One region of the Undibacterium sp. TJN19 genome, then DNA from elsewhere that is predicted to be linked to it. Evidence: predicted binding sites of a transcription regulator. Region 1 holds the regulator's gene; each other region holds the start of a gene.
What was found. The regulator sigma-54, encoded in region 1, starts transcription at its own class of promoters, with help from an activator protein. The targets are predictions, from matches to a motif close to TGGCANGNAANCTGCTTT.
Positions count from the first base shown of each region.

Region 1 (7,224 bases):
GGCCTCGCACCTATCCTGGTCGATGAAGTATTTCGCATCATTGTCCGGCTGAAAGAGCAGGGCACGACCATGCTGCTGGTAGAGCAGTTTGCCGCTGCTGCCCTGGCCGTGGCGGATTACGGCTATGTACTTGAAAACGGCAAGATATCAGTACACGGCCCCGCTGCCAGCCTGCAAAATGATCCTGCGGTCAAAGCCGCTTATCTGGGGGGCGGCGCGCAACATTGATGCATGATTCTTCTACAGATAAAAAAACGGGGACAGCATGCTGTCCCCTTTTTTTTGACGGCGGTATGAATGTCTGTATTGCCTGTATTGCCGGTATGGCTACCTAGCCAGCCAGATGACGCAAAGGGTGCGCATGTGCTGGCCATACCTCAGCAAAGAAACCGGCTATCTGTTCTGCACTGACTTCTACCAATGTTGCTGGCGACCAGCGTGGCGTATTGTCTTTGTCTACCACCAGAGCGCGTATGCCTTCCAGTACCTCACCATGTTTGAAACAATGGCGTACCATATTTCTTTCCATGCGCAGGCAGTCAGAGACTGACATGGCAGCACTGCGGCGCAACTGCTCCAGCGTGACTGACATCAGCAAGGGAGAGCGCTTCTGCATCACCGCCAGGGTCTGTTGTGCAAATTCGGCATTATTTTCTTGCAGCTTTTCGCAGATGGCCTTAACGCTATTACCATTGAAATCCTGGTCTATCACATCTCTCTGTATTGCCAGTTTGCTGTTCTCTGGCTGTATTTGTGCTGTGAACGGTGCAGCAAATTCACGTATGGCCACACGTATATCCGCGGCATCTGTCTGCTCCAGCAAACCCAGTAAAGCCGGTATCCCGGATGTCGGTACAAAGACATCTGCCAGATCAGCGTATAAGGCATCAGCTGCCGTAATGATTTCACCTGACAATCCCAGATAGGTGCCCAGCTCGCCCGGGGCCTGCGACAGGAAATAACCCCCGCCAACATCCGGGAACAGGCCGATATTCACTTCCGGCATGGCCATCTTGGTGCGTTCGGTGACGATGCGCAGACGGCAGTCTTCACCCGCCTGGGCGATGCCCATGCCACCACCCATGACCACGCCATTCATCAGGGCGATATAGGGTTTTGGGTAAAAATGAATCAAATGATTTAAAGCGTATTCTTCAGTGAAAAAATCTTCCAGCAGGGCAGAATCACCCTTGGGTGTTGCCGTGCCCACATCATAAAAGAAACGGATATCGCCACCGGCGCAAAAAGCCTTTTCGCTGCTGCTATGAATAAACACCGCACGTACGCTGGCGTCGTTTTGCCATGCCAGCAGGGTCGTGGTCAGCGCCCGCACCATGTCCAGCGATAGCGAGTTCAGCGCCTTGGGTCTGTCGAGTGTGATGAAGCCTATATGGTTCTTGACGGAAGTGAGTACAAATTCGCTCATGGTGATTCGCTATGCAGGGTAAGGGACGAAGCTGTTATTCTAACTTTGCAGGCAGTGCACGTCACTAGATGTATAAGCATATGCAGAAATAGCGCAAAGAAATTTTCTGATTGTGCGAATGCGACGGATTGTCTGGCGCTAATCAATGACTCAGTCAACATGAATAATGTATATAAATGATGACTTTGCCATGCTTGGTGACGGCTCAACGATGAGTCAATAAAGCATCAATAAGGTCTCAAGAAAACAAAAAGGACGCCTTTCGCGTCCTTGTTTTGGATGCCATCAGCCCGATCAGGGCTATGGCTTACACGTCTTGGGCTGACGCCGGATCAGGTATGTGCTTGATCGCATCGTGCTGGTGACTTTGTATTTTATCTTTATGTTTGATGACCTGGCGATCGAGTTTATCGACCAGCGTATCAATCGCTGCATAGAGATCGTGTGCCAGACTTTCAACATGGATATCTTTACCGCTGATATGCAAATTAATGTCTGCTTTGTGCCTTTTTTCCTTTTCCCGGAGCTTGTCCACCGTCAGGATGACGGCGATATCAATGACCTGGTCGAAATGCCGCCTGATGCGCTCTAACTTGGTATGTACATATTCACGAATTGCAGGAGTTACTTCGACGTGATGTCCACTGATTGTGAGATTCATACTGTGCTCCTATAGTGATGTTGCTTGCCATTACGAAAAGCTCTTTGCGTTCAAATAACATTGAGCTAAATCATATATAGCAATTCAAACCGTGATTACAAGGACTACTTACAAAGATTTACGCAGGCTCACTGGGGGGATTTTGAGGGCTTCACGGTATTTGGCAACTGTCCGTCGGGCAATTACCATGCCCTGTTCACCCAGCATGTCTGCAATTTTGCTATCAGAGAGTGGGCTTTTCTGGTCTTCTGCTCCTATCAATTGCTTGATGAGTGCCCGTATCGCGGTGGAAGATGCTTCTCCCCCTGTTTCCGTCGCGACGTGGCTGCCGAAAAAATACTTCAACTCAAACATGCCATGTGGGGTCAGCATGTATTTTTGGGTTGTTACACGTGAGATAGTGCTCTCGTGTAATCCTAGTGTATCAGCAATTTCGCGCAAAACAAGGGGGCGCATGGCAACTGCACCGTGGGTGAAAAAGTTACGTTGTCTTTCAACTATCGCTTGTGCAACGCGCAAAATGGTATCAAAACGTTGCCGCATGTTCTTGATGAGCCAGCGCGCTTCCTGCAATTGTGAACCAAGTCCACTTTCACCGCGGTTTTGTTTCATGATGTTGGCGTACATGCTGCTGACGCGCAACTTTGGCATTACATCCTGATTCAAGAGCACCTGCCAGCCATTCCCTGACTTTCTGACGATGACATCGGGCACGACATAGTCTGAATCATCGGCAGTAAAGGCGATACCTGGCCGGGGTTTGCATTGCCTGATGACAGTTTGTGCATCGCGCAAATCTTCATCATCGCAGTCCAGTATTTTCTTTAATTTCGTGAAATCCCGTTGTGCAAATAAAGTGAGTTGTGTCTCAACAATATTTAGTGCAAGGCGGCGTGTCACGAAAGCAATCCTGGGCAGGCGCCTGATTTGCAAGGCCAGGCACTCTGCCGGGCTGCGCGCACCCACACCTGCCGGGTCAAAGCTTTGCAGCATGTTGAGCGCGAAGGCCAGCTCTTCCGGTTCTATGCACAATTCCAATGGCAAACTGGCATGGATTTCATCCAGGGTTTCAGTCAGATAACCATTGCTGTCGAGTGCATCGATCATCAGCTCTACCAGCGCACGGTCGCGTGGCTCGCGCAGGTTCAGGCGCATTTGCTCCAGCAGGTGTTCGCGCAAGGTAGTTTGCGCTGCGCCCAGTTGTGGGCGGCCATCTTCATCATCGCTGGCTGCTGCGCCATGGTGACCATCATCGAAGCTCCAGTCGTCTTCATTGGTGCTCATGGTGTCATTGCTGGCAGGGGCTTCAGCTTCCTGGTTTTGCTCTGTGCTTGCGGCTGCTTCTTCGCGTATGGCTGGCGCTTCCATGCCGGCATCCGCGGCACTGCTGCTGGTGTTGATGGCACCATCGGCCAACAGACGTACAGCATGGTCAAGCGGGTCATCGACACGCTCAAGCAAGGGGTTTTCTGTCAGCAGGGTTTCCAGTTCCTGATGTAATTCCAAAGTGGAGAGCTGCAATAACCGTATCGATTGTTGCAGTTGGGGCGTTAATGCCAGATGCTGGGAAGTACGTAGTTGCAGGCTTTGTTTCATGATGATTCCCGTCACATCCGGAAGTGTTCCCCCAGATAGACGCGCCGCACGGATTCATTTTGTATGATGTCGTCGGGTTTGCCACTTGCCAGTACAGCACCCTGATTGATGATGTAGGCATGATCGCAAATGCCCAGGGTTTCACGCACATTGTGATCGGTGATCAGCACGCCGATGCCACGTTCTTTCAAAAAGCGCACAATGCGCTGGATTTCGATGACGGCAATCGGGTCGACCCCGGCAAAGGGTTCGTCGAGCAAAACAAAGCGGGGATTGGTCGCCAGCGCACGTGCGATTTCCACACGACGGCGCTCACCGCCAGATAGCGACAAGGCCTGGCTTTCACGAATTTTTTCAATCTGTAAATCCGCCAGCAGGGCATCGAGACGTTCATCGATTTCTTTGGTCGAAAGAAATTTTCCGTGGGCATTTTTCTGTAATTCCAGAACAGCGCGGATATTGTCTTCGACTGTCAGCTTGCGAAATACTGAAGCTTCCTGCGGCAAATATGACAAGCCCAGCACCGCCCTTTGATGGATGGGTAACTGAGATATATTGACAGCATCTATCGTGATGTCACCTGCGTCCGATGGCACCAGGCCAACGATCATGTAGAAAGAAGTTGTTTTGCCCGCACCGTTCGGGCCGAGCAGGCCAACGACTTCGCCGCTTTTCACTTGTAGCGATACGTCACGTACTACCTGGCGCGCGCCATAGCGTTTTTGCAGCCCTTTGACGAGCAGCGTACTAGCAATTGCCGTCATCTTAATTGGCCTGTTTTTCAGTTTTTGGATGCAAAATTATTTTGACACGACCATCGCCATCGACATGCTTGCCGCTGGTTGAATTGGCACCATCAAAGACATCGTTTTTGCTGTCATAGGAAAGATATTCACCCTCTTGTTCCTGGGTGACTTTTTTACCTTCGAGGTAGCGTATCTTTGCCTTGGAAATAAATTTCACGACCTCGGTACTTTGATCATATTCGGCACGGTCAGCTTCGCCATCAACCCACAGATCGGTACCGCCATCCCGTTTTTGCCGGAACGTGACCTTGCCATTGCTGCCACTGCTCAGTACGACAAACTGATCACCACTTGGTGATTCTGTCAGTACGGCTTTTTCAGCTTTGACCACCAGCGTACCTCTCGTTACCAGGACACCATTCGATAAAACATGGACGCCTTTCTGTCCCTTGCTCTGTGTGCTGCCGGCTTCAATCAATGTGTCTTTCAGGCTGTCGGCTTTTTCTGCATGGGCTGAGGTGAGGGCCAGGCCCATACATCCAAGGCCGATTAATTTGCGCAAGCCAGGCACAGAAAAAATGGGTTTCATTCTCATGTTCTGCTTTCTATTTATTTATTTTATGGGAAGAGGAGCGGACTTCACACGCCTCTTTAAATGCATTTTTACTTTACTCAATAAATCCAGTTCCTGGGTAGCATTATTGGCGAGCATACCTACCGCAGTGGTTTCTATCGTGCTGGTTTTTACAAAGACGGGCTTGTCGGTTTTGATCAGGTCTTCATCTGGCAATAACAACAAATAATTTGTTTCCAGCCGCATGAATTGTGAATTCAATCCCTCAGGGCGTTCAACGCTGACCTGGTCATATAAATGCACTTCATCATGTTCGCGTTTGGGCGAAGTTGTGGTTGATTTTTGTGAAACAACGGCGAGCTCTGCACGCAAGTGCAAAGGCGTACGGTTTTCATCAAAACTATTAATTTGCGGATGTGTAATTTCTATATTGTCATTACGGGGCAAGTGTATCAGGCGTTCGCCGGTGACATGGTAATTGGCCTTGCCATTGTTGGACAGCCGTATGAAATTGAATTTCTCGACATAATAATCGGGTGCGGCCCTGGCGGAAGAACGATTTTGTTCATCACCGGCATTACGCCTTACCACTTCCATGACCCAGATGGCGCCCAGCGTGATGACGCCCAGCATGACGACTGCCAGCCAGATACGGAAACGGTCTATGGTTAAATGATGTTTCATGAAAGATAATTTTGTAAAGCTAGTTCGTATTTGTCTTGCGCCCGCAAGATGAAATCACATATTTCCCTGGCCGCCCCTTTGCCACCACCAGCCGTGGTGACATAGTGCACACGCTGTCTTACTTCAGCATGGGCGTTGGGCACACTGGCGGCAAAGCCGCAACGCATCAGTATCGGTAAATCAATGACATCATCGCCAATAAATCCGCAGGCACTGGCAGGCAGGTTCAAATCGGCAATCAATTGCAGGAAAGCTGATTTTTTATCATGTATGCCCTGACGGATATGCGGGATGCCCAAATCTGTCGCGCGTCTGGTGACAATGGCAGATTGCCGGGCGCTGATGATGGCCGTGGCAATACCCGCCTGCTGTAATAATTTAATGCCCTGGCCATCAAGGACATTAAAGGTTTTCATCATTTCACCATCCGGCCCGAAATGCAGACTGCCATCTGTCAATATGCCATCGACATCAAAAATCATCAGCTGGACCTGGCGTGCCATGTCGATTGCGCTCGTCATCAGATCACCTTGGCGCGTGTCAGGTCGTGAATATGCAAGGCACCCACCAGCCTGCCATCATCATCTGCCACCAGTAACTGGTTAATGCGATAGGTTTCCATGACTTCGACAGCTTCCACGGCTAATTGTTCAGGCCGTATGCGGTGTGGCTTGTCATGCATGACATCGGCAATCTGCAATTGCGTAAAATCCCGTGTGCCATCCATCAAGCGGCGCAAGTCACCATCGGTGAAGATGCCGACGATATGCTGGTTGTGATCGACCACGGCTGTCATCGCCATGCCCTTTTTGGTAATTTCCAGCAACGCCGTTTTCAGTTGAGTCTCTGGCCCCACTTGCGGGATATCGGCACCTGTGCGCATGACATCCCTGACATGGGTCAGCAGCCGACGCCCCAGTGAACCGCCAGGGTGGGAACGAGCAAAATCTTCTTCACGAAAACCACGCGCATCCAGCACTGCTACGGCCAGGGCGTCGCCCAAAGCCAGAGTGACCGTCGTGCTGGCCGTTGGTGCCAAGTTCAGCGGGCAGGCTTCTTTGTCCACATGCAGGTTCAAATGTATATCGGCCAGTTTGCCCAGGCTGGATTCCGGGTTGCCCGTCATCGCGATGAGTTTGACACCCAGGCGCTTGATGATGGGCAAGATGGACATCAGTTCAGACGCTTCGCCTGAATACGAAATGGCAATGAAAACATCCTGTTGCGTCACCATGCCCAGATCGCCATGCGCAGCTTCTGCCGGGTGGACAAAAAACGAAGGCGTGCCGGTAGAGGCAAAGGTCGCCGAGATCTTGCGTGCAATATGGCCGGATTTGCCGATGCCGGACACGACCACACGGCCATGGCAGGTCAGCAGCATATCAACCGCCTGCGAAAACCCGGCAGCATCACCATTGCCCAGGCGTGTCTGCAAGGCCAGCAAGGCATCTGCTTCAATTTGCAGGGTTTCACAAGCCAGTTTCAGCGCACGTTTTGCCGCGGCGGCCTTATCGGTTGCACTTTGCGGATTCGGGGA
Region 1 covers NZ_JBMPPL010000001.1:684,158-691,381, reverse strand. The annotation lists gene ACO0LH_RS03235 (ABC transporter ATP-binding protein) at 1-228, shown strand, start outside; gene ACO0LH_RS03230 (enoyl-CoA hydratase/isomerase family protein) at 332-1,426, opposite strand; gene hpf (ribosome hibernation-promoting factor, HPF/YfiA family) at 1,734-2,087, opposite strand; gene ACO0LH_RS03220 (RNA polymerase factor sigma-54) at 2,196-3,683, opposite strand; gene lptB (LPS export ABC transporter ATP-binding protein) at 3,695-4,447, opposite strand; gene lptA (lipopolysaccharide transport periplasmic protein LptA) at 4,449-5,024, opposite strand; gene lptC (LPS export ABC transporter periplasmic protein LptC) at 5,043-5,687, opposite strand; gene ACO0LH_RS03200 (KdsC family phosphatase) at 5,684-6,208, opposite strand; gene ACO0LH_RS03195 (KpsF/GutQ family sugar-phosphate isomerase) at 6,208-7,224, opposite strand, start outside.

Region 2 (7,224 bases), on a different contig from region 1:
GATGGAATTTAATATCTGTTCCAAAGCGAACGGCGAGGGAAGTAACACTTGTGTCATCAGACAGCTCCCAGAAACCTGTCCAGCTGGAAGACCAAATCCTTCAGGGAAGTTGAACTTAACAAGAAAATCAAATGTCCTTCAGAATGCCGTCTTTCTATCGCCAGATCAATATGCAGCAACAGGATATAGGGTTGATCCAGATCATCACTGATGCGGCGGAATATCTCTTCGGTCGTGGCCACAGAATAATCAGGCAGAGAACAATTCAGGGGGATATTGAGCATGTCTGCCATGGCAGACAGGCAGGCGTTCAGGATGATATTGCCCAATTCACACATGGCTTCTTGCTCAAATTCAGCCAGATCTTCTATGCTGATTTGCGAGCCCATCATATCGCGCACGATTTCCAGCGCATGCGCTTCGGTAAACAGCAAAATTGCTTCTGCTTCAAATGAACCGCTAAATGTCTGATGTACTGCCCCAAATTTTTCGCTTTGCAAGCCGATGGCGGCAAAATCTATTTCAGATGACTTGCGAATCTCTACTGATGGCACGGACAACCGGACTTCGTCACCGACAATATCGCTGAGGCTGGCCGCGGCCCGCCCTGCTCCGACATTGAAGACCTCGCTTAATGCATCGAGATGAAGTTCGGTCAAGGAATTCATTGTCCGCTCGCGAAATATTTAAGTACGATGGTGATGGATTTTTCTGTAACCGGTTTTGCTACAAAAATCGTGCCTATGGAGTTGGCCCTTGTTTGCATTGTGTCCTGCACGTTCGCAGAAAAAATCGCAATACGAATCCTGGGATTTTTCTGCAATATCATTTCAGCCGCATCCGTGCCGAGCATGCCAGGCATATTGATGTCCATTGTGCAAAAGTCAGGCTGATGTTCTTCTACCGATTTAATGGCTTCGTCGCCATTGCCTGCTTCAATAATTTCCCACTCTGGATGAGCGGCCTTGATGTGTGCACGGATCACCATGCGTGAAACCTTGCTATCATCAACAATTAGTAGTTTTTTCATAATATTTTTTATATGGGACGAATCTACCTGGCAGCTGCAAATCGTGCTGGTAGTAGCTTAAATTCATTTTACCTTAGAGCGCAGAAAATTTAGTAGTCAAGATGATCAATTAATGTTTCTTCAGACGTCGCCATAGGGTGGTTCTGCTGATCCCCAAATAATCGGCTGCTGCCTCACGGTTTTGACCGAATTTTTCCATGACCTGCTCCAGTGATTCCGGTATCAGCAACGGTGCAGGGCTTGTTGTTAAATCGGTACTGATAGCCAGTTCTGGCAAAGTTCTGCTGACAAAGCCGGGCGTCAGTGCCTGTAAGGGTTCGGCTGCCAGGAACAGGGCCAGTCTTTCCATCAGATTGCGTAATTCCCTGACATTACCCGGCCAGGTGTATTGCTGGAGAAGCGGAGCGCAGCTAGCGATTTCTGCATGCAGATTGGTATGCTGGCGTACACCCATGGCTGCCAGGGCGTGTTTCAGGCACCATTCTGCCAGTGGCAGCAAATCTTCTTGCCTGGCCCGTAAAGAGGGTAGATGCAGACGCAATACGGCAAGCCGGAAATACAAATCGGCACGAAACCTTCCTTCTTTTATCCGGGCTTCAAGATCGCAATGGGTGGCGCTGATGATGCGCACGTCCACCGGTATTGGCCGCATGCCGCCCACACGGACGACTTCACGCTCTTCCAGCACGCGCAGCAAACGGGTTTGCAGGGGCAGGGGCATTTCACCAATTTCATCGAGAAAGACCGTGCCGCGGTGAGCAGTTTCAAACAAACCCGCATGACCGCCACGTTTGGAACCGGTGAAAGCCCCTTCTTCGTAGCCGAATAATTCCGATTCCAGCAGGCTTTCAGCGATGGCACCGCAATTGACCGCCACAAAAGGCTGGCGCGCTCTTGGACTTTCCCTGTGCATGGCCTGGGCTGCCAGTTCTTTGCCAGTGCCGGTTTCACCTTGCAACAGGACAGTGGCAGGAGAACGGGCAAACAGAGCAATGGATTGCCGGGTGTTTTGCATCAGCGCTGAATCACCGCGTAAATCACTGAGGGTATGCTTGGCACGCAGTGATTCGGCAGCCGGGTGATGGCGGCCCCGAGAAGATTCCAGTCTTGTCAGTCGGGCAATTTCGAGTGCATCATCAAAAGCCTGGCGTATTGAAGCGGCAGAATACATGAAGATGCCTGTCAACCCGGCTTCTTCTGCCAGGTCAGTGATCAGGCCGGCACCGACGATAGCCTTGATGCCTGTTGCTTTCAGTTCGCTGATCTGGGCACGGGCATCTTCTTCGGTGACATAGGTGCGCTGTTCCAGCGGAAAGCCGAAGGTGTTCTTGAAATCGGCCAGCTCAGGCATGGTTTCCTGATAATTGATCAGGCCTATGGCAGGTGACACTTTACGCGCCCTCGCCAAGGCCTGCATGACATCAAAGCCGCTGGCTTTGGCGATGACGACAGGCACGGGCAAACGGTTTTTCAGGTACGCACCATTTGAACCTGCTGCAATGACAGCATCGCATTTTTCAGTCTGCAAGCGCTCGCGCAGGTATTGCGCGGCCTCTTCGAAGCCCATATGAATAGGTTCTATGTCTGCAATCCCATCATATTCAACCATGATGTCGCGGAACATATCGAACAATCGCGAAATTGAAACTGTCCAGATGACGGGTTTGTCACTACTATCTCTTGGCAAGGCAGGGTGTTTCATATTAGTTTCAATTATGTTTCAAATTTTATTTTGAAACATAATTATGAAACATTTTGCCGATAATGACTAGCGACACTCATGACTTCATCCAAGATAAGTGCTTGATTTGTATATGAATCAACAATTTTCATGGCTAGCAGCCCGGGTTGGCACGCTGATTGCAATGCGGGTAGTCAACTCTGTTCATTAACCTGAAAGAATTCACATGAGTAATTACTCCGCAGGCGCAGCCTTTCGTAAGGCCATGCAAGAAGAATCCCCTTTGCAAGTGGTAGGTGCGATTAACGCTAACCACGCTTTGCTGGCAAAACGTGCCGGTTTCAAGGCGATCTATCTTTCTGGTGGCGGTGTCGCTGCCGGTTCACTGGGCTTGCCTGATTTGGGCATTTCCAACCTTGACGATGTTCTGACCGATGTGCGCCGCATTACTGATGTTTGCGATCTGCCTTTGCTGGTCGATGTGGATACCGGCTTTGGTTCATCCGCCTTTAACGTAGCGCGCACTGTCAAATCCATGATCAAGTTTGGCGCTGCTGCCATTCATATCGAAGACCAGGTAGGAGCCAAGCGTTGCGGCCATCGCCCAGGTAAAGAGATCGTCAGCAAGCAGGAAATGGTAGACCGCGTCAAGGCAGCGGTAGATGCGCGTACCGACGACAACTTCGTCATTATGGCACGCACCGATGCATTGGCAGTTGAGGGCCTGGAAGCGGCGATAGAGCGTGCACTGGCTTGCGTAGAGGCAGGTGCTGACATGATCTTCCCGGAAGCGATTACTGAACTGGCGATGTACAAGCAATTCGCCAATGCAGTCAAAGTACCTATTCTGGCAAATATTACCGAGTTTGGTGCCACTCCTTTGTTCTCTGTTGAAGAACTGGCCGCGGTGGATGTGGGTCTGGTGCTGTACCCACTATCAGCTTTCCGTGCCATGAACAAGGCGGCAGAAAACGTCTATGGCGCGATACGCCGTGATGGTACGCAAAAGAATGTCGTCGATACCATGCAAACCCGTATGGAATTGTATGAACGCATCAATTACCACGACTTTGAGCAAAAGCTAGATGCGCTGTTTGCGCAGCAAAAAGCCAAATAAGACTAAATAGACTTTCCCGACCTTGTGCTGCATCAAGCCAGCAGACGGGAATAGCACATCTAATGTATCAATGGAGAAAAAATCATGACTGAAGCAGTTCCTTTCAAACCCAAGAAATCCGTCGCTCTGTCTGGGGTTACTGCGGGTAATACTGCCCTGTGTACCGTAGGCAAGACAGGTAATGATCTGCATTATCGCGGCTACGATATCCTGGACGTGGCGGATGCTTGCGAATTTGAAGAAATTGCCCACTTGCTGGTACATGGCAAATTGCCCACTGTTGCAGAGTTGCGTGCTTACAAGACTAAATTGAAAGCCTTGCGTGGCTTGCCAGCAAACCTGAAAGCGGCACTGGAATGGCTACCTGCTTCATCACATCCTATGGATGTCATGCGTACTGGCGTTTCTGTACTGGGTTGTGTCTTGCCAGAAAAAGACGATCACAACACTCCTGGAGCACGCGATATCGCTGACCGTCTGATGGCATCGCTGGGCTCGATGCTGCTGTACTGGTATCACTACAGCCATAATGGCAAGCGCATAGAAACCGAAACGGATGATGAATCCATAGGCGGTCATTTCCTGCATCTGCTGCACGGTGAAAAGCCAAGCGCTTCGTGGGAAAAAGCCATGCATACTTCATTGATACTGTATGCAGAGCATGAATTCAATGCATCCACTTTTACTGGCCGTGTGATTGCTGGTACGGGGTCAGACATGCATTCTGCCATCACTGGCGCGATCGGTGCCTTGCGCGGCCCTAAACATGGTGGTGCGAATGAAGTCGCGTTTGAAATCCAGAAGCGTTACGACAATCCTGATGAAGCAGAAGCGGATATCAAGAAACGCGTAGAAAACAAGGAAGTTGTCATCGGCTTCGGTCACCCTGTCTACACCATCTCTGATCCACGTAACAAGGTCATCAAAGAAGTGGCGCGCAACCTGTCTAAAGAAGCTGGGGCAATGAAGATGTTTGATATCGCCGAACGTCTGGAAACCGTGATGTGGGATATCAAGAAGATGTTCCCTAACCTGGATTGGTTCTCTGCCGTGTCCTACCACATGATGGGTGTGCCGACCGCCATGTTCACACCCTTGTTCGTGATCGCGCGTACATCGGGCTGGGCAGCACACATCATAGAACAACGTATCGATAACAAGATCATTCGTCCTAGTGCCAATTATGTAGGTCCTGAAGATCTGAAGTTTGTTCCCCTGAATAAACGTAAATAAGTTAAACCATAATTAGCAAACCAGAGGTTGCAAGATGACAGTGCAGGCAGATTTCTCAAAACTCAGCATCAGGCGCGCTGTGAAGCAGGATCTGCCGCGCCTGCTGGAACTCATCGCTGATGATGACCTGGGCAAGAACCGTGAAGGTGTGGGTTCTGACGACGCATGTTATGTCGAGGCCTTTGACCGCATAACAGCTGACGACAATCAGTTTCTGATGGTGGCCGAGATGGATGGCCGCGTCATTGCCATGCAGCAGGTAACTTTAATCCCTGGCCTGAGCCGGAAAGGTTCTACCCGCGCCATGATAGAAAGCGTGCGGGTCGATGGCTACTTGCGCGGGCAGGGCATAGGTCACTGGTTTATTGAGCAGGCCATACAGCTGGCTCGTGAACGCGGTTGTCAACTGGTACAGTTGACCAGCGACAAGAAACGACTGCAGGCACATCGCTTTTATGGCAGCCTGGGTTTTATCGCATCACATGAAGGTTTCAAATTGCAACTCTGAGTTGTTCTGCATTGCCCTGAATACCGAATACTAATATTGAAAATAGCGAGCCATGAATACTCAATTCCGCAAGCCACTACCCGGCACTACTCTGGATTACTTCGATACACGTGAAGCAGTAGATGCCATCGTAAAAGGTGCCTATGACAAGCTGCCCTACACTTCACGTGTATTGGCAGAAAATCTGGTGCGCCGTTGCGACCCGGCTATGCTGACTGATTCCCTGCGCCAGTTCATAGAACGCAAGCGCGACCTGGATTTTCCGTGGTTTCCAGCCCGTGTGGTTTGCCATGATATTCTGGGCCAGACTGCGCTGGTAGACCTGGCGGGTTTGCGCGATGCGATTGCCCTGCAAGGCGGTGACCCGGCACTGGTTAACCCCGTCGTACCTACCCAACTGGTGGTCGATCATTCACTGGCGGTTGAGTGTGGTGGTTTCGATCCCGATGCTTTCGACAAAAACCGTGCGATTGAAGACAGGCGTAATGAAGATCGCTTTGACTTCATCAACTGGACCAAAAAGGCATTCAAGAATGTCGATGTGATCCCACCCGGTAATGGCATCCTGCACCAGATCAATCTGGAACGCATGTCACCGGTCGTGCAAGTGACAGATGGGGTAGCTTATCCAGATACTCTGGTCGGTACCGACAGCCATACACCGATGGTGGATGCACTGGGTGTGATCGCAATTGGTGTCGGTGGGCTGGAAGCAGAAAGTGTCATGCTCGGCCGTGCATCGTGGATGCGTTTGCCTGACATCATTGGGGTTGAACTGACCGGCAAACCGCAAGAAGGCATCACTGCTACAGACACGGTATTGGCATTGACAGAATTCTTGCGCAATCAAAAAGTCGTGTCGTCTTACCTGGAATTTTATGGCGAAGGTGCATCACACCTGACCCTGGGTGACCGCGCCACCATTTCCAACATGGCACCAGAATTTGGTTCCACTGCGGCGATGTTCTACATCGATGAGCAAACCATCAAATACCTGAAACTCACAGGCCGTGATGATGAACTCGTCAAACTGGTAGAAACCTATGCCAAAGAAACTGGCCTGTGGGCAGATACGCTGAAGAATGCAGAATATGAACGCGTACTGAAGTTTGATCTGTCTTCCGTCGTGCGTAATATCGCTGGTCCGTCCAATCCGCACAAGCGTGTACCGACATCGGAACTGGCAGCACGCGGTATCAGTGGCACGGTTGAAAATGAACCTGGCCTGATGCCTGATGGCGCCGTCATCATCGCTGCGATTACCAGCTGCACCAATACCAATAACCCACGCAATATGGTGGCCGCCGGTTTGCTGGCGCGCAATGCCAACAAGCTGGGTCTGACTCGCAAACCCTGGGTCAAGAGTTCACTGGCCCCAGGTTCCAAGGCCGTGACTTTGTATCTGGAAGAAGCCAATCTCATGCTAGAACTGGAGCAACTGGGCTTTGGCGTGGTTGCTTACGCCTGCACATCCTGCAATGGCATGTCCGGTGCGCTTGATCCTGTCATCCAGAAAGAAATCATAGACCGTGATTTGTATGCGACGGCGGTGTTGTCGGGTAACCGCAATTTTGATGGCCGTATCCATCCGTATGCGCAACAGGCTTTCCTGGCTTCGCCACCTTTGGTAGTTGCTTATGCCATCGCGGGTACTA
Region 2 covers NZ_JBMPPL010000008.1:39,041-46,264, forward strand. The annotation lists gene ACO0LH_RS19960 (GGDEF domain-containing protein) at 1-57, opposite strand, end outside; gene ACO0LH_RS19965 (chemotaxis protein CheC) at 57-668, opposite strand; gene ACO0LH_RS19970 (response regulator transcription factor) at 665-1,030, opposite strand; gene prpR (propionate catabolism operon regulatory protein PrpR) at 1,140-2,732, opposite strand; gene prpB (methylisocitrate lyase) at 2,938-3,828, shown strand; gene prpC (bifunctional 2-methylcitrate synthase/citrate synthase) at 3,913-5,061, shown strand; gene ACO0LH_RS19990 (GNAT family N-acetyltransferase) at 5,096-5,569, shown strand; gene acnD (Fe/S-dependent 2-methylisocitrate dehydratase AcnD) at 5,622-7,224, shown strand, end outside.
Region 2: a site for sigma-54 is predicted at 2,880-2,897, ahead of prpB (methylisocitrate lyase). Genes of this name have one in related genera too.

Region 3 (7,224 bases), 440 kb from region 1:
AGTTATCAGCAAATCAAGGACAATAACGGCTATGCGCTCGTGCTGGAACGCATGCTCGAACTGTATCCACAAAAAGAATACTGGGGCGACCTGTTGTATCGCATAGAACACCGCCCAGGTTTTGCAGAACGTCTGCGTCTGGACCTGTACCGTTTGCTGCTGGTCACAGACTCGCTGGATGATGCTTCGCAATACGTAGAAATGACGGAACTGGCCTTGCTGGCAGGCTTGCCGATTGAAGCCAAAGCAGCCATCGATGCTGGCTATGCCGCCAATATGTTGGGTAATGGCAAAGAAGGTGCCAAGCACAAGCAGTTACGTGACCGCACCTATAAACAGGCTGCTGATGACCTGAAAAATCTGGACGCCGGCGAAGCATCTGCCAAAGCATCGAAAACAGGTATAGGCATGGTCAACATCGGCTACAACTACGTGTTGAACGGTCAGTTCGACAAAGGCATTGGGTTGATAGAGCAAGGTATTGCAAAAGGTGGCCTGAAGTCTGTTGATGAAGCCAAACTGCATCTGGGCATGGCTTACCTGCATGCCGGCAATCGCGAAAAGGCGAAAGAAGTATTCAAAACCATACAAGGCAATGATGGCGCCGCCGACATGGGTCGCTTGTGGCTGCTGGTACCTGCCAAGACTGCCAGCAAATAAGTCAGCAGTTAGTAAATAAGTCAGCAAGTAAGCCTGAGCAGACTGCATCACCTTACAAAGCCGCGCTGCCCAAACGGGTAACGCGGCTTTTTAACGACCTCACTATTTTACCCGCGCCCTCTTTAGCTTCACAGAATAAAAAAAGGCAGCCCTGCGTGACGCAGGACTGCCTGTCAAATTCAGGACCGCAAGCTCTGATTACGGTACTGACGGTACTTCCTTTGGATACTCAAAATTAGAACTATAAAACGACTTCAGATCATGAATGATAAGCAGATTCACCATGGCTGGTGATGTCCAGACCTTCACGTTCTTCATCTTCTGGTACACGCAGGCCAACCACCAAGTCAACCAGCTTGTAAGCGACCAGAGAAACAATGCCTGACCACAAAATCGTGACACCAACCGCCGTACCTTGTGTGACCAGTTGATCAAAGATGGAGTAAGGATCAGCCGACATCTTGTTGGCGACATAATCAAATATGCCCTGACCACCCAACGATGGGGCAGCAAACACGCCAGTCAGCAATGCACCCAGGATACCGCCAACGCCATGTACACCAAATACGTCGAGGGAATCATCTGCACCCAGCAGACGTTTCAAACCATTCACACCCCACAGACAGACGATACCTGCCAGCAGACCGATGATCAGTGCACCCATAGGGCCAACAAAACCGCAGGCTGGCGTAATCGCAACCAGACCAGCTACCGCACCGGATGCGCCACCCAGCATGGAAGGTTTGCCCTTGGACATCCATTCACCGAATACCCATGAAACAGTTGCAGCAGCTGTTGCCAGCAAGGTGTTGACGAATGCCAGTGCTGCCACATCGCCAGCTTCCAGTGCGGAACCTGCATTGAAACCAAACCAGCCCACCCACAACAGGGATGCGCCTATCATCGTCATGGTCAGCGAATGTGGCGCCATCGATTCTTTGCCGTAGCCGACACGTTTGCCTATCAGATAAGCACCAACCAGACCGGCCACCGCAGCATTGATATGCACGACCGTACCACCGGCGAAATCAAGCGCGCCTTTTTGTTGCAGGAAACCGCCTTTGACCAGTTCAGTAGCCGCCGTAGCTGCATCCTTGATGGTGTCAGGACCAGTCCAGAACCAGACCATGTGAGCGATAGGCAGGTAACTGAAAGTGAACCACAAGACCACGAACAACAATACTGCCGTGAATTTTGCACGTTCAGCAAAAGCACCAATGATCAGGCCGCAAGTAATTGCAGCAAATGTCGCCTGGAAGGCTACATAGACAAATTCAGGAATAACAACACCCTTGCTGAAGGTAGCCGCCGTACTGAAGGTGGCTTTGGCAGGATCCCAGATACCTTTCAGGAACAGCCTGTCAAACGAGCCGATGAACTTGCCGCCCTCTGTAAACGCCAGTGAATAGCCATAGATGCACCAGAGAACAATAATCACGGCAAAGATCATGAAAACCTGCATGAGTATGGACAGCATATTCTTGGAACGTACCAGGCCGCCGTAAAACAGGGCCAGGCCTGGTATGGTCATCAAAATAACCAGCAAGGTCGAGACCATCATCCAGGCCGTGTCGCCCTTGTTGGGAACCGGAGCCGGTGCAGCCGCCGCTGCTGATGCCGCCGCAGGGTCCGCAGCCACAGCCGGTGCAGCAGGTGCTGAAGCAGGCGCGGCCGCAATGGAAACAGCTGGTGCGGCTGGTGCTGTAACTGTCGCCGACGCCGCAGGGGCTGAAGCAGAAGCCGATGAGGCGACTGCTGTAGAAGCAGGCACTGACGCAGCAGCTGCTTTTGGTGCATCTTCAGCCAAAGCCAGCGATGCAAAACCGACTGTTGCCAGTAAGACTGTCCCCGCCAGTATGTTCTTCAATAGTTTTTTCATGTGAACTCCCTGGTAGCCGATTAAAGCGCGTCGTTGCCGGTTTCACCGGTACGAATACGCACAACTTGTTGCAAGTCATAGACAAAAATCTTGCCGTCACCAATTTTCCCGGTACGGGCAGCGGTTTCTATCGCTTCAATCGCCCTATCAACGATGGCATCGTCCACGGCTGCTTCAATTTTTGTCTTGGGCAGAAAATCGACCACATATTCGGCACCACGATATAACTCGGTATGGCCTTTTTGGCGCCCAAAGCCCTTGACTTCCGTTACGGTAATCCCTTGCACACCAATGGTGGACAAGGCTTCGCGTACTTCATCGAGCTTGAAAGGTTTAATAATTGCTGTAATCAGTTTCATGCTGACCTCGGATATTTAAAAGGATTTGACTGCAGATAAAACCAGAGTGGTTTTACCTGTAAATTTTCCGGCGGGTGTCACATACAGTTTGCTGTCGGCATTCGTACCCAGGGCAGCCAGACCGAAGTTCACGCCAAAAAATTCTTTATTGACACCGACTTTCCAGTCGGAATACGAGTAGGCACCATTGTTTTTAATGGTCTGACGGCCTACATGCAAACCCAGGGTATACCCTTCTGGCAGATCAATGTTGGCGCCAAGATCAAGGTAACCACTGTTTTTGCTATTCACAAAACCAAACAGGTTGGTCACGGAATGCGAGTACTTGGCATAGACTGGGCCAGTACCGATCTGACCGTAGATTTCTGTGGTGTTTGCGTCTGCAAAACCAGGGATTTTATTCAAGCCATTCGATGGATAAATATAGGAAAGAATGCCGACGTCATACGATACGTCTTTCACGATCTCGCCTTTTTTACCAGCATACAGATCCCATTCGATATCACCGCCACCACCGGCATCCTTGGTCCACTTAATGGTAGACAGCCAGGTGCCGGCGTAAAATCCGCTAGGGTTATTCACATAGTCGGCACCACCCTGCAAGGCAGGGTCCATACGTGACTGCGCAATAGCACGATAACGGTATTCGCTGGCGGCACCAATATTGAAGCTGACTTCATTATCTGGCTTGGCGTCTTCTGCAAATGCATAGGCACTCATAAAAGTAGTGGCAACAGCAGCGGCGATTACTAGTTTTTTCATTGCGCTTCCCCCTGATTGATAAACATATGGATTGAATAAAAGTCTTGCAGGGTTCATTTGACGATCTGGCTGTCTGGCCCGCCAGTGTGTTTCGTGAACGCTAAATTTTCTTTTCTCTTCCCTGTTAGCAGGAGTCGTGCCAACTACGTAACTTTACTTAGTTTTGAATGATTGCCTCCTTTGCAAGCTGTAGTTAGCCGGGGTAAACGATAGACAACACTTGATTTCATGCACCTGCCCCCAATACCAGATGGAGGTATGGCAAGATGCGCTATCATTCTTAAGTGAATAGAGTAATAAGCAAGCTTTGAAGCTTTATGCACCAATAAAAGGCATGAAGTTTCTATACAAAAAAACAGTCAGGTAATGCGCGCACCAATTAGGTGCAACTACAACATAGAGGATAAAGTATGGATAAGCAAAATTTCTTTAATGACATGCAAGCCAAGATTAACCAGGTGTTGGAAAACTCACCGGCCAAAGATATAGAGAAGAATGTCAAGGCGATGATGAGCCAGGGTTTTTCCAAACTGGACCTGGTCACCCGGGAAGAATTTGATATTCAGGCCCAGGTACTGGCAAAGACCCGTGCCAAACTGGAAGCACTGGAAGCAAGAGTCGCTGCACTGGAATCCCCGCAAAAAGACGTATAGGCAATAACCCCGATGTCGCTCGCTGTTCTCAAAAGCCGTGCCCTCAATGGCATGGACGCACCGCAAGTCACGGTGGAAGTGCATCTCGCCAATGGTTTGCCTGCATTCACTATCGTTGGCCTGCCTGAAACCGAAGTCAAGGAATCCAAGGACAGGGTACGGGCGGCATTACAGAATGCCAGGTTCGATTTCCCGGCCAAAAGAATCACAGTGAACCTGGCTCCGGCAGACCTGCCTAAAGAATCTGGCCGTTTTGATCTGCCCATCGCCCTGGGCATATTGGCGGCATCAGGCCAGATACCCGGTGATGCGCTGGAACAGTATGAATTTGCCGGTGAACTTTCTTTATCAGGTGAATTGCGACCGATACGCGGGGCACTGGCCATGACTTTTGCCATCTGCAAAAGCCAGCAGGCATCACAGCAGGAACCGGCTTTTATCTTGCCTCGCGCGAATGCGGATGAAGCTGCACTGGTCAGCGATGCCGCCATTTATCCGGCAGATTCGTTACTGCAAGTATGTGCTCACTTTGCTGCTATAGGCGCAGATCAAAAGCTGGTGCGTCACCGGCCAGCCGCCCAAACGACACGGCCACATTATCCTGACTTTGTGGAAGTCAAAGGTCAGTTGCAGGCCAAACGAGCCCTCGAAGTGGCTGCCGCGGGGTCACACTCCGTCATCATGGTGGGCCCACCGGGTACCGGAAAATCCATGCTGGCCGCGCGCTTCCCTGGCATTTTGCCTACCATGACCGATCAGGAAGCGCTGGAATCCGCCGCAGTACAATCGCTGACTTCTGGATTTTCCATAGAGAAATGGAAGACCAGACCCTACCGTTCGCCGCACCATACTGCTTCTGCTGTGGCGCTGGTTGGCGGTGGTGGCACACCACGTCCAGGCGAAATCTCTCTGGCGCATCGTGGCGTTTTATTCCTCGATGAATTACCTGAGTTTGACCGCAAGGTACTGGAAGTTTTGCGTGAACCGCTGGAATCAGGCCACATTTGCATTTCGCGCGCAGCCCGCCAGGCTGATTTTCCGGCCCGGTTCCAGCTGATTGCGGCGATGAACCCATGTCCGTGTGGTTATTTTGGCCACAGCAATGGCAAGTGCCGTTGCACGCCTGACGTGATTGCCCGCTACCAGGACAAAATCTCTGGCCCCTTGCTGGATCGTATTGACATGCAAATACAGGTTGGTGCCCTGCCCCATGCCGATTTGCTGAAACAGGCTGACGGCGAAGCCAGCGCCAGTATACATGCACGAGTGGAAATGGCATTTACCAGACAGCAAGCGCGTCAGGGTAAGGCGAATAATCTGTTATCCACCACAGAAATAGATGTGCACTGCAAGCCTGACCAGGCGGCCGAACAGCTATTGCGCAATGCCATGATCAAGCTCAACTGGTCAGCCCGCGCTTATCACAGGGTCTTGAAAGTCGCCCGTACCATCGCCGATCTGGCGGGAGCAACACAGATCAGCGCTGCGCATGTAGCAGAAGCCATACAATACCGGCGTGCTTTCAAAGATCATTAGCTCAACACTCGAAGTGCACGAATGCACCTCAAGAGCATCAATGTACATGCATCACCTGGACATCAGCGCCATGCATATCGCGTCTTCTACATCGCTATAAAATCTACTCCCCCGTATTTCTCTTAGTTTCAGAAAAGCAAATTATCGGACAGCATCCGGCAATTTCTGTCTGCTGACGTGCATTTCGCACACTTTTCATTTTGTCATATAAAAATTGCAAATAATTGATAATTTAATATTCAATTATATAAAATGCATGCTAAATTACTACTCCAAGTGATTATTGTATTTTTTATACCTCGCCTGATTTTTCAACCAATTGCCAGCCCAGGTATGCAAGCCCGTCAGTTCTGGTCTTTTGCCGTGTGTTGTTCTTAGTCCTTCGCTTCAAACGAAGTTTTAGCAAATGCAGTAAGCAAATTGTCGCCTCAAAGATGCAGGCAATGCTGGCGTGCGTCTTCTGTGAGCAACTTAGTCAGATGTCAAATCAAAAGCGAGAAAAGAACAGCTCTGATCTTGCAAAAAAGGGAGAAATACAATGAGTGGGTTCATGACAACAATACGGCGCAGTGGCGCTATGTCAAAATGTCTGGGATGTGTGGCGGTTGCGATCACGCCACTGCTGACGGGCCAGGTGCAGGCACAAACCGTGATACCGCAAGATGCCAAGCCATTGTGCGCTGTTTCGCCGCAGACCTTTTCCGGTTGGTTCGGCGGTAACGTAACCTTGAATGGTGCCGTCAATCCAGCCAATAGCGTGACTTTCCCCAACACTGGCGATTGTAGTTTCTATCAATGGTCGGAGCAGATGTTCCTGTGGCTGACCTCGCCAGCCCCCAGTTCTTATGGTGGCAGTAATAGTCTGGTTTTCAATTCACCAGTCTTTTTCAATGTATCTGGCAAAAATGCGCAAAATCAGCGTACCTATACCCCGAACCTGCCAAATGTGCCGCTGCCTCTGCTGAACATCCGCAGCGCCCAGGTGGGTCCAAATGGCTTGCAAAGGATAGCGGATAAAAACGGGCATGAATTTGAAGTGTTGCCTGCGCCACAGACTGAAAAAGGACAATCGCTGATACGCAGCAATGCCGGCAAGCTGGTCGAAATTGGCCGCATAGAAGCGCAGGAAGGCAAGAAACCCAGTTTCTTCGATACAAATAACAAGAAAATCGCCGTCCCCAGTGTAGCGCCGATGGACACCTCGCTGGCCGTACGTGTTGCGCCCCAACTGTTGAAACTCGACGGCAAGGTAGCAAAGAATATGGTGCAGGCTTTCCAGGCGAATGGCAAAACGGTTTTCATTGATAGCCTGGGCAATGCGATAGAACCAACCCAGGGCCAGGCAGGCAGCCTGTCTGGCGTATTGTTGGGCCAA
Region 3 covers NZ_JBMPPL010000001.1:1,125,690-1,132,913, forward strand. The annotation lists gene ACO0LH_RS05215 (tetratricopeptide repeat protein) at 1-660, shown strand, start outside; gene ACO0LH_RS05220 (ammonium transporter) at 920-2,539, opposite strand; gene ACO0LH_RS05225 (P-II family nitrogen regulator) at 2,560-2,898, opposite strand; gene ACO0LH_RS05230 (TorF family putative porin) at 2,914-3,660, opposite strand; gene ACO0LH_RS05235 (accessory factor UbiK family protein) at 4,071-4,313, shown strand; gene ACO0LH_RS05240 (YifB family Mg chelatase-like AAA ATPase) at 4,326-5,849, shown strand; gene ACO0LH_RS05245 (hypothetical protein) at 6,400-7,224, shown strand, end outside.
Region 3: a site for sigma-54 is predicted at 3,785-3,802, ahead of ACO0LH_RS05230 (TorF family putative porin). Genes of this name have one in related genera too.

Region 4 (7,224 bases), on a different contig from region 1:
ACGGACTGCAAATCTGTATATTTGTTCGCCGTTTTTCAGCGCCCATATGCCGGGCTCAGCACGGCCTTGAGCCGCATATTCATTGCTGACAAATTTCTGTAAATGCAAATAGGCAGGACGCAGTTTTTCGTTGACGGCTTTGAGCATGGCATTGCGTATTTCAATTCTTTGCTTGTCGTTAAAACTGGCCGGGAAGCGCTTTAAAGGGCTGGCAAAGACATTCTCTTCACCGGCGGGCCCAGCGATTTCACCGCATTGCGTCACAACTTTTTCCAGTATGTAGCGCGGCGGTATCAAACCTTGTTTCTGGCCAATTCTTGCCAGAGTGATTGCCTGCTCAAATAATTGTGGTACCCGATTCAAACGTGCTATGTAGTCGTAGAAATGCCGTTCCGTCTCAAAAGGCGTGACCGTCAGCAGTTGCGGCAGTGCAGCCTGTACGCCGCTCATTTGTTCCAGTGGCATCAGATAAGTCTTTAGCTGGTAGGCCGTCAAGCGGTCGCTCAGGGTACGTATCAACAATTGCTGGTCGATTTGTGCAGTCTGACTTAACTTGTTTGCAGGTATTGCCCTGATTTTTTCTAGCAATACCTGTGCTTCTCTAGCGGCATTGGCCAGATTTTTTTCTGATAAGTCACGCAGTTTGTTATTGAGCCGGTATTCCCCATACAACGTTGCTGCTTCAGGATTGACGCGCTGGAAAAAATCCCAATAACGGTCAGACAATTGCTTGAGCTTAATGTCCGCGCTGATCTGCGCATTTTTTTCCGCATTTACGGCATGCTCTGGTTTCGCCTGTAGGGCCGGGGAATAGGCAGCACTGATGGACAACGCCAGAACAAGGTGTCGTAAAGAAGGGCTGAGAGCATACTTTTGCATAGGACTTGATTTCATTTTGTAGGCAATGAGGCAGACAATAGGAAGTAAACCGGATAAAACGATAAATCATAAGGCAGATCATGGACAGATGCAGAAGATCTAAGTTCCATTGAAGCCAGTGAAACCGGGTTTTCGTTTGCGTACGGTATATTGTTTCTTATTGCTTCAGACACAAACTTCTTCATTCTCTTGCATACCTCGTTCCAGTAATGCTGCATATCTGCCAGGGTCGACATTTGATCCACAAACAATAACGGCGACACGTTTGCCCGCCAGTTGATCGCGTAAAGGACCAAAAAGTCCAGCGGTGGCGACAGCAGCGGCAGGTTCAGCCACCAGTTTGACGTCATGGTATAAATCCACCATGGCAGCGCAGATTTCATCATCCGTAACCCGGACGATCTCATCAACAAAGCGCTGGCATACCCTGAAGCTATAGTCCATCACATAGGGTGCGCACAGGCTATCGGCGACACTATCAACGATTTTCAGTTTTTCTGCCTGCCCCGACTGAAAACTGCGGTACATCGCATCTGCCCCATAAGGTTCAACACCATACACGGCACAATGCGGTGCCAGCTGTTTGACGGCAGAAGCGATGCCTGCACATAAGCCGCCACCGCCGATGGGCACGATGACTGCATCAAGTTGTTCTATCTGTTGCATCAGTTCTAGCCCCACGGTTGCCGTACCCAGGGCGGTCAATGGGCCGTCATAAGGGTGGATCATGGTGCGCTGCTCTTTTTCAACGATGCGCTGCCCTAGCGCAAATGCGGTATGCATATCTACTTCAAGTATGACTTCAGCACCATCCTGCCGGCAGGCGTTGATGCGCGTCGGGCTGGCATGTCGCGGCAATACGACCTTGCAAGATACACCTGCCAGCCTGGCCGCATAGGCCACCGCCATCGCATGATTGCCAGCACTGACAGCGACAACACCACGCTGTCGCGCTGCGGGATTCATCGGAGAAATACAATTCAGTGCGCCACGTAGTTTAAATGTGCCGGTTTTTTGAAACAACTCCAGCTTCAGCCAGACTTCAGTGCCTGCTGCCAGCTTGTTCAATGCATTTCCAGCCTGCCAATGCCAGACGGGAGTATGCAGAACCTGATTTGATAACCTGGCAGCCGTCAGTTGGATATCTGCCAGTGAAGGGTAGGGGAATATACCTGTGTTTAACAAGCTTGAAGGCAAGGAGGCAGGCGCGTGCGTGGGCCTGTCTGTGGCGACATGAGACATAAAAACTCCAAAATAAAATCAGCAAGAGAAATCAAAAAGAAATCAGAGCGCGGAAGTGCGCAAGACATCAGGAAATGATGTGCTGAAGGGCCGCCAGGCACCGGCATACGCCGTAGCTTAACGACCCCGGATAATTCGAATAATGGAGATGTCGCAGATGGAAAAAGCAGGCGGCGCAATTGCGTGCACGACAGCATATGCGGCATTGATAGCGCATAAGTTCGTGTTCGGCAGGGGATGGGGGATTGCGTGCATGGAAAAACTATAACCAATCCCGGGAATATTGGCAAGCAACTTTAAAAAAGAGCGGCAGGGCAGGTCGGGATACTGGCCCTGCTCACTCACAAGCCCTGCAAAAACGGCCCGGCTGGCCAGAGGGATCAGGGTTTCTTTTCTTCGCGTTTTTCGATGACGATTTTTTGTGCAAGGTTAACATTTCTGACGGTGTACCCTTCCGGAACAGTAAACAGGTTTGCGGCTGGCTCTGCACGTTTCAGGTTGCTCAGACGGTAACTCCATTCGCCGGTACGTGGGTCACTTTGCTTGATAAGGACGGTCAATTGCAAGTCAGTGGAATACCAGGTTTCTGAACTAACGGTAATCGGATTTTTATTGCCAATCTCTCCAGCAGGGATTTGGTATGAACGCATTTTTCCCTCTGCACGAACACCATCGAATTCTCTTGTACCCATATCCTTGGTGCTTGTTTTGTTACTCCAGTGAGTATCCGTGAAAGCAGTTGGCAGTGGAGAAGTTTTTATGATGTTAATCAGATTGTCGGTCGCACTCATGAAGGCAGTATGTGGGCCCGGCACAAAACTGGCAGATTTTGCATTGATGACCTTTATTTCTTCTCGTGGGCCTTTATTGTCATCAGACTTGTCATCGTTTTTCTTTTTCAATGTCTTGATGATGATTTCATCTTCATTCGTTTGCAGATACATCCGGCCTATATTCCCTTCCTGCCTCTGTTTTTCGGCCATGATTTTCCCATCCGATGTTTTCAACAGACTGACCTTGGTGACAGTCTTTCTTTCAGGTATGACTACGTAACGTGAGTTTTCGACCGGGTCGCTGATGAGGATTTGCGACAAGTTCCCTTTGTTATCTCGTACTTCATAGCGAGTACGGCCTGCATTGTCCCTATAGACCATACTGGAAGTCTTATTGCTGATCTGATTACCGTCAGCCAGAGTCTGCGTTTTTTCCGTAATGATTTCTGCACTATATGCCGCGTTTTTTATAGGGTTGGAAATATGCATGTCCTGCATGCCAGAAAAAACGGCGTTCATGGCATCGCTGGCATTTCTTGCTGCAATCATTGCATCTGAAATGGTTTTATTGACTGTACTGGTTTCGGGCAAGCCAGCCAATGCGGCAAGTACTGGCATGGCTGGCATTGGCGGCACAGGCCGCATAGGTGCCAACGGTACTATCGGTGCTATCGGTGCCAGCGGTGTGGGCTGATGAATCTCAAGATGCAGACCTGTTTGTTTTTCCTCTGTTGTGATGGGAGTAATACTGTCATTAATGACATTGGCGTGTGTCACATTCCAGGAATAGCTCAAAAAAATCAGCATTGATAATTTGATAGTCATGATGTTTCCTTAGCGTTGAAGATTAGCTGTGATTAAGAGATGTAATCGTGAAATTAAATTTTTTGCTTAAAACACGTACATAACAGATACATTAATTTTTGAGCAGGCGCATCGCCAAAGGAGATCCTTCTGCATCTACCAACATCTGAGCGCGCACCATTTCACCGGCAATCTCTGGGCTCACGGGCATGCCCTGACTGGCCAACCAGGCCGCGGGAACCTCAGTTTCCATCATGTGTGCTGTTCCTTCCTCCAGGCGCTCTAACGGAACCAGGGCGACAAACGGCGGCAGCTCGGTATTCGCCTGGGCAGGGTTTTGTGATGACAGTTCTTGCAAAGGTGCTGTGGATAACAAGGTCAGCATCACCAATCCAAAACTGCCGCACAGTGTCAACATGCCAGCCAGCCAAGGTTGCCAACGCATTTTGAGCGCCTGTTTTTTGTCTTTTCCATACTGCGCGCTAAATGCCTGCAATAGACGCTGTTCAGTTACTTCAGGCGTATTCAGTTCTTGCAAGTCTTTGCGCAAGAGACTGAACTGCTTGTCCAGTATTGCTTCATTATTGTCTTGCACCGTATTCATGTGATCGTTCATTTCGCTGTTCCTGTTTTCGCCTCTGCATCAGGGCGCCAGCCCAGGCGCTCGCTGTATTGCAGGATAGCGGCCCGTGCTCTCGATAATCGGGATCTCACTGTACCTATGTCTATGTCACAAATCACAGCAATCTCTGCATAGGACAACTCTTGCAGCTCATATAAAATGACGACGTCACGATAATGGGGGCGCAGCACCGCCACGGCTTGTCTGACGTGCTCTGTCATCTGTTGGGTGAAAACAATGTCGGATGGTTCTGCAACGTCGCTCATCAATACTTCTTCACCATCCTCATCGTTATTGCCTGGTAAAGACTGGTGACGTCGTTCATGCTTATCCTGCTTCAACAATAAGTTGCGGGCGACGCCGAATAAAAAATTTTGCAAACTTCCCAGTCCAGCGTCATACCGATAGGCTTTATTCAGAAAACCCATGAAAACATCCTGTACCACGTCTGCTGCCATTGCCGGGCGACCGCAACGCATGAGGGCATAACGGTAGATAGATCCCTGGTGGCGTTGGTACAGGCGTTGAAAAGCCGCAACATCACCGTCGCGCATTTGCCTGAGTAAGCTGATGTCCTGGTCTGCGGTATCCACATGCATTTCATTGATTGTTTTTAGGTATTACTCCGAAGTGAGTGAAAAGTTCCAAAAACTTTTACAGAAGTACAATGAAACTGCTAAATTGGCAATGTACTGATAAAGCAAATAATGGTCACAAGCATAAATGCACCATTTTGGTGATTTAATGATTTTTACTGGTGCAAAAAACGAATTAAGAGTCGAATTGTGCTGGTTCAAAACTTGCTGTGTTGTACATCATTGCATATGGGAATCAGCTATAAGCTGATTTATCCAGCCAGAGTGAACAAGATGTTTGATAGGTGAGCGCGAGAATATGGACCTGACACCCAGAGAAAAAGACAAACTGCTGATTTTTACCGCGGCCTTGCTGGCAGAGCGGCGCAAGGCGCGCGGCCTGAAGCTGAATTACCCTGAAGCGGTGGCGCTGATCAGCGCTGCCATCATGGAGGGGGCCCGCGATGGCAAAACGGTTGCTGAACTGATGTCAGAAGGCACGCAGATATTAAGTCGTGCCGATGTCATGGAAGGCATAGCCGAAATGATTCCCGATATCCAGGTAGAAGCCACGTTCACGGATGGCACGAAACTGGTGACAGTCCACCATCCTATTCCTTGAGGCAAATCTATGATACCTGGTGAAATGCTGATTACCGATGGAGAGATAGAGCTCAATGTCGGTAGGCCCACACTGAGCATTGTGGTGGCAAACAGTGGTGACCGACCTATACAGGTGGGTTCTCATTTTCATTTTTTTGAAACCAATCCTGCATTACAGTTTGATCGCCAGTTGGCGTATGGCATGCGTTTACATATCGCCGCAGGTACCGCCGTGCGTTTTGAGCCAGGCCAGCAACGCACCATAGAACTGGTTGCGCTCGCTGGAGACAGGAAAGTCTATGGTTTCAGTGGCAAAGTTATGGGGGCGCTATGAAAATTTCACGCCAGGCTTATGCAGAGATGTTTGGGCCGACCACGGGTGACCGTATCCGCCTAGCAGATACCAATCTGTTTATAGAAATTGAAAAAGACTTTGCCATCTATGGTGAAGAAGTGAAATTTGGTGGTGGCAAGGTAATACGGGATGGCATGGGGCAGTCGCAAAGGGCGCATGCCGATGTCATGGACACGGTGATCACCAATGCCGTCATCATTGATCACTGGGGCATCGTCAAGGCCGATATCGGTATTAAAAATGGCTTGATCGCCTGCATAGGCAAGGCCGGCAACCCTGATATACAGTCTGGCGTCGACATGGCAATTGGCGGTGCGACAGAAATTATTGCAGGTGAAGGCAAGATCGTGACCGCTGGGGGCATAGACTCACACATCCATTTCATTTGTCCCCAGCAGATTGAAGAAGCGTTGATGAGCGGTGTCACCACCATGCTGGGTGGTGGTACAGGTCCGGCCACAGGCACGGCTGCAACAACCTGTACACCCGGGTCGTGGCATCTGCATTCCATGTTGATGGCGGCAGACGCTTTTCCCATGAACCTGGGATTTATGGGCAAGGGGAATGTCAGTCTGCCTTTACCGCTGGAAGAACAGATCAGGGCAGGTGCCATAGGCCTGAAGCTGCATGAAGACTGGGGTACAACACCGCAGGCCATCGACAATTGCCTGAGCGTGGCAGACCAGATGGATGTACAGGTTGCCATTCATAGCGATACGCTGAATGAAGGTGGCTTTCTCGAACATACCCTGGCCGCATTCAAGGACAGGACTATCCACACCTTTCATACCGAAGGTGCGGGTGGTGGCCATGCACCCGATATTATTGCGGCAGTAGGTGAGGCAAATGTGTTGCCCTCATCTACCAATCCTACCCGCCCCTATACTGTCAATACCCTGGATGAGCATCTCGACATGCTCATGGTGTGTCACCATCTTGATCCAGCCATCGCGGAAGACATTGCTTTTGCCGAGTCGCGCATACGGCGTGAAACGATTGCTGCTGAAGATATTTTGCATGATATCGGTGCCATCTCCATGATGTCTTCTGATTCCCAGGCCATGGGCCGGGTGGGTGAAGTCATCATGCGCACCTGGCAAACGGCAGACAAGATGAAACAGCAACGTGGCTCACTGGCTGAAGACAATGCCAGTAATGATAATTTCCGCATCAAGCGTTATATCGCCAAATACACCATCAACCCTGCGCTGACGCACGGCATTGCGCATGCTGTCGGTTCACTTGAAGCGGGCAAGATTGCTGACATCGTCTTGTGGAAACCAGCTTTCTTTGGTGTCAAGCCTTCCATGATATTAAAAGGTGGCATGATCGCTGCGGCGCAGATGGGTGATCCGAACGCATCAATACCCA
Region 4 covers NZ_JBMPPL010000010.1:143,684-150,907, reverse strand. The annotation lists gene ACO0LH_RS22725 (DUF885 domain-containing protein) at 1-879, opposite strand, end outside; gene ACO0LH_RS22720 (threonine ammonia-lyase) at 1,045-2,121, opposite strand; gene ACO0LH_RS22715 (hypothetical protein) at 2,502-3,719, opposite strand; gene ACO0LH_RS22710 (hypothetical protein) at 3,811-4,314, opposite strand; gene ACO0LH_RS22705 (RNA polymerase sigma factor) at 4,311-4,913, opposite strand; gene ACO0LH_RS22700 (urease subunit gamma) at 5,215-5,517, shown strand; gene ACO0LH_RS22695 (urease subunit beta) at 5,527-5,832, shown strand; gene ureC (urease subunit alpha) at 5,829-7,224, shown strand, end outside.
Region 4: a site for sigma-54 is predicted at 5,110-5,127, ahead of ACO0LH_RS22700 (urease subunit gamma). Genes of this name have one in related genera too.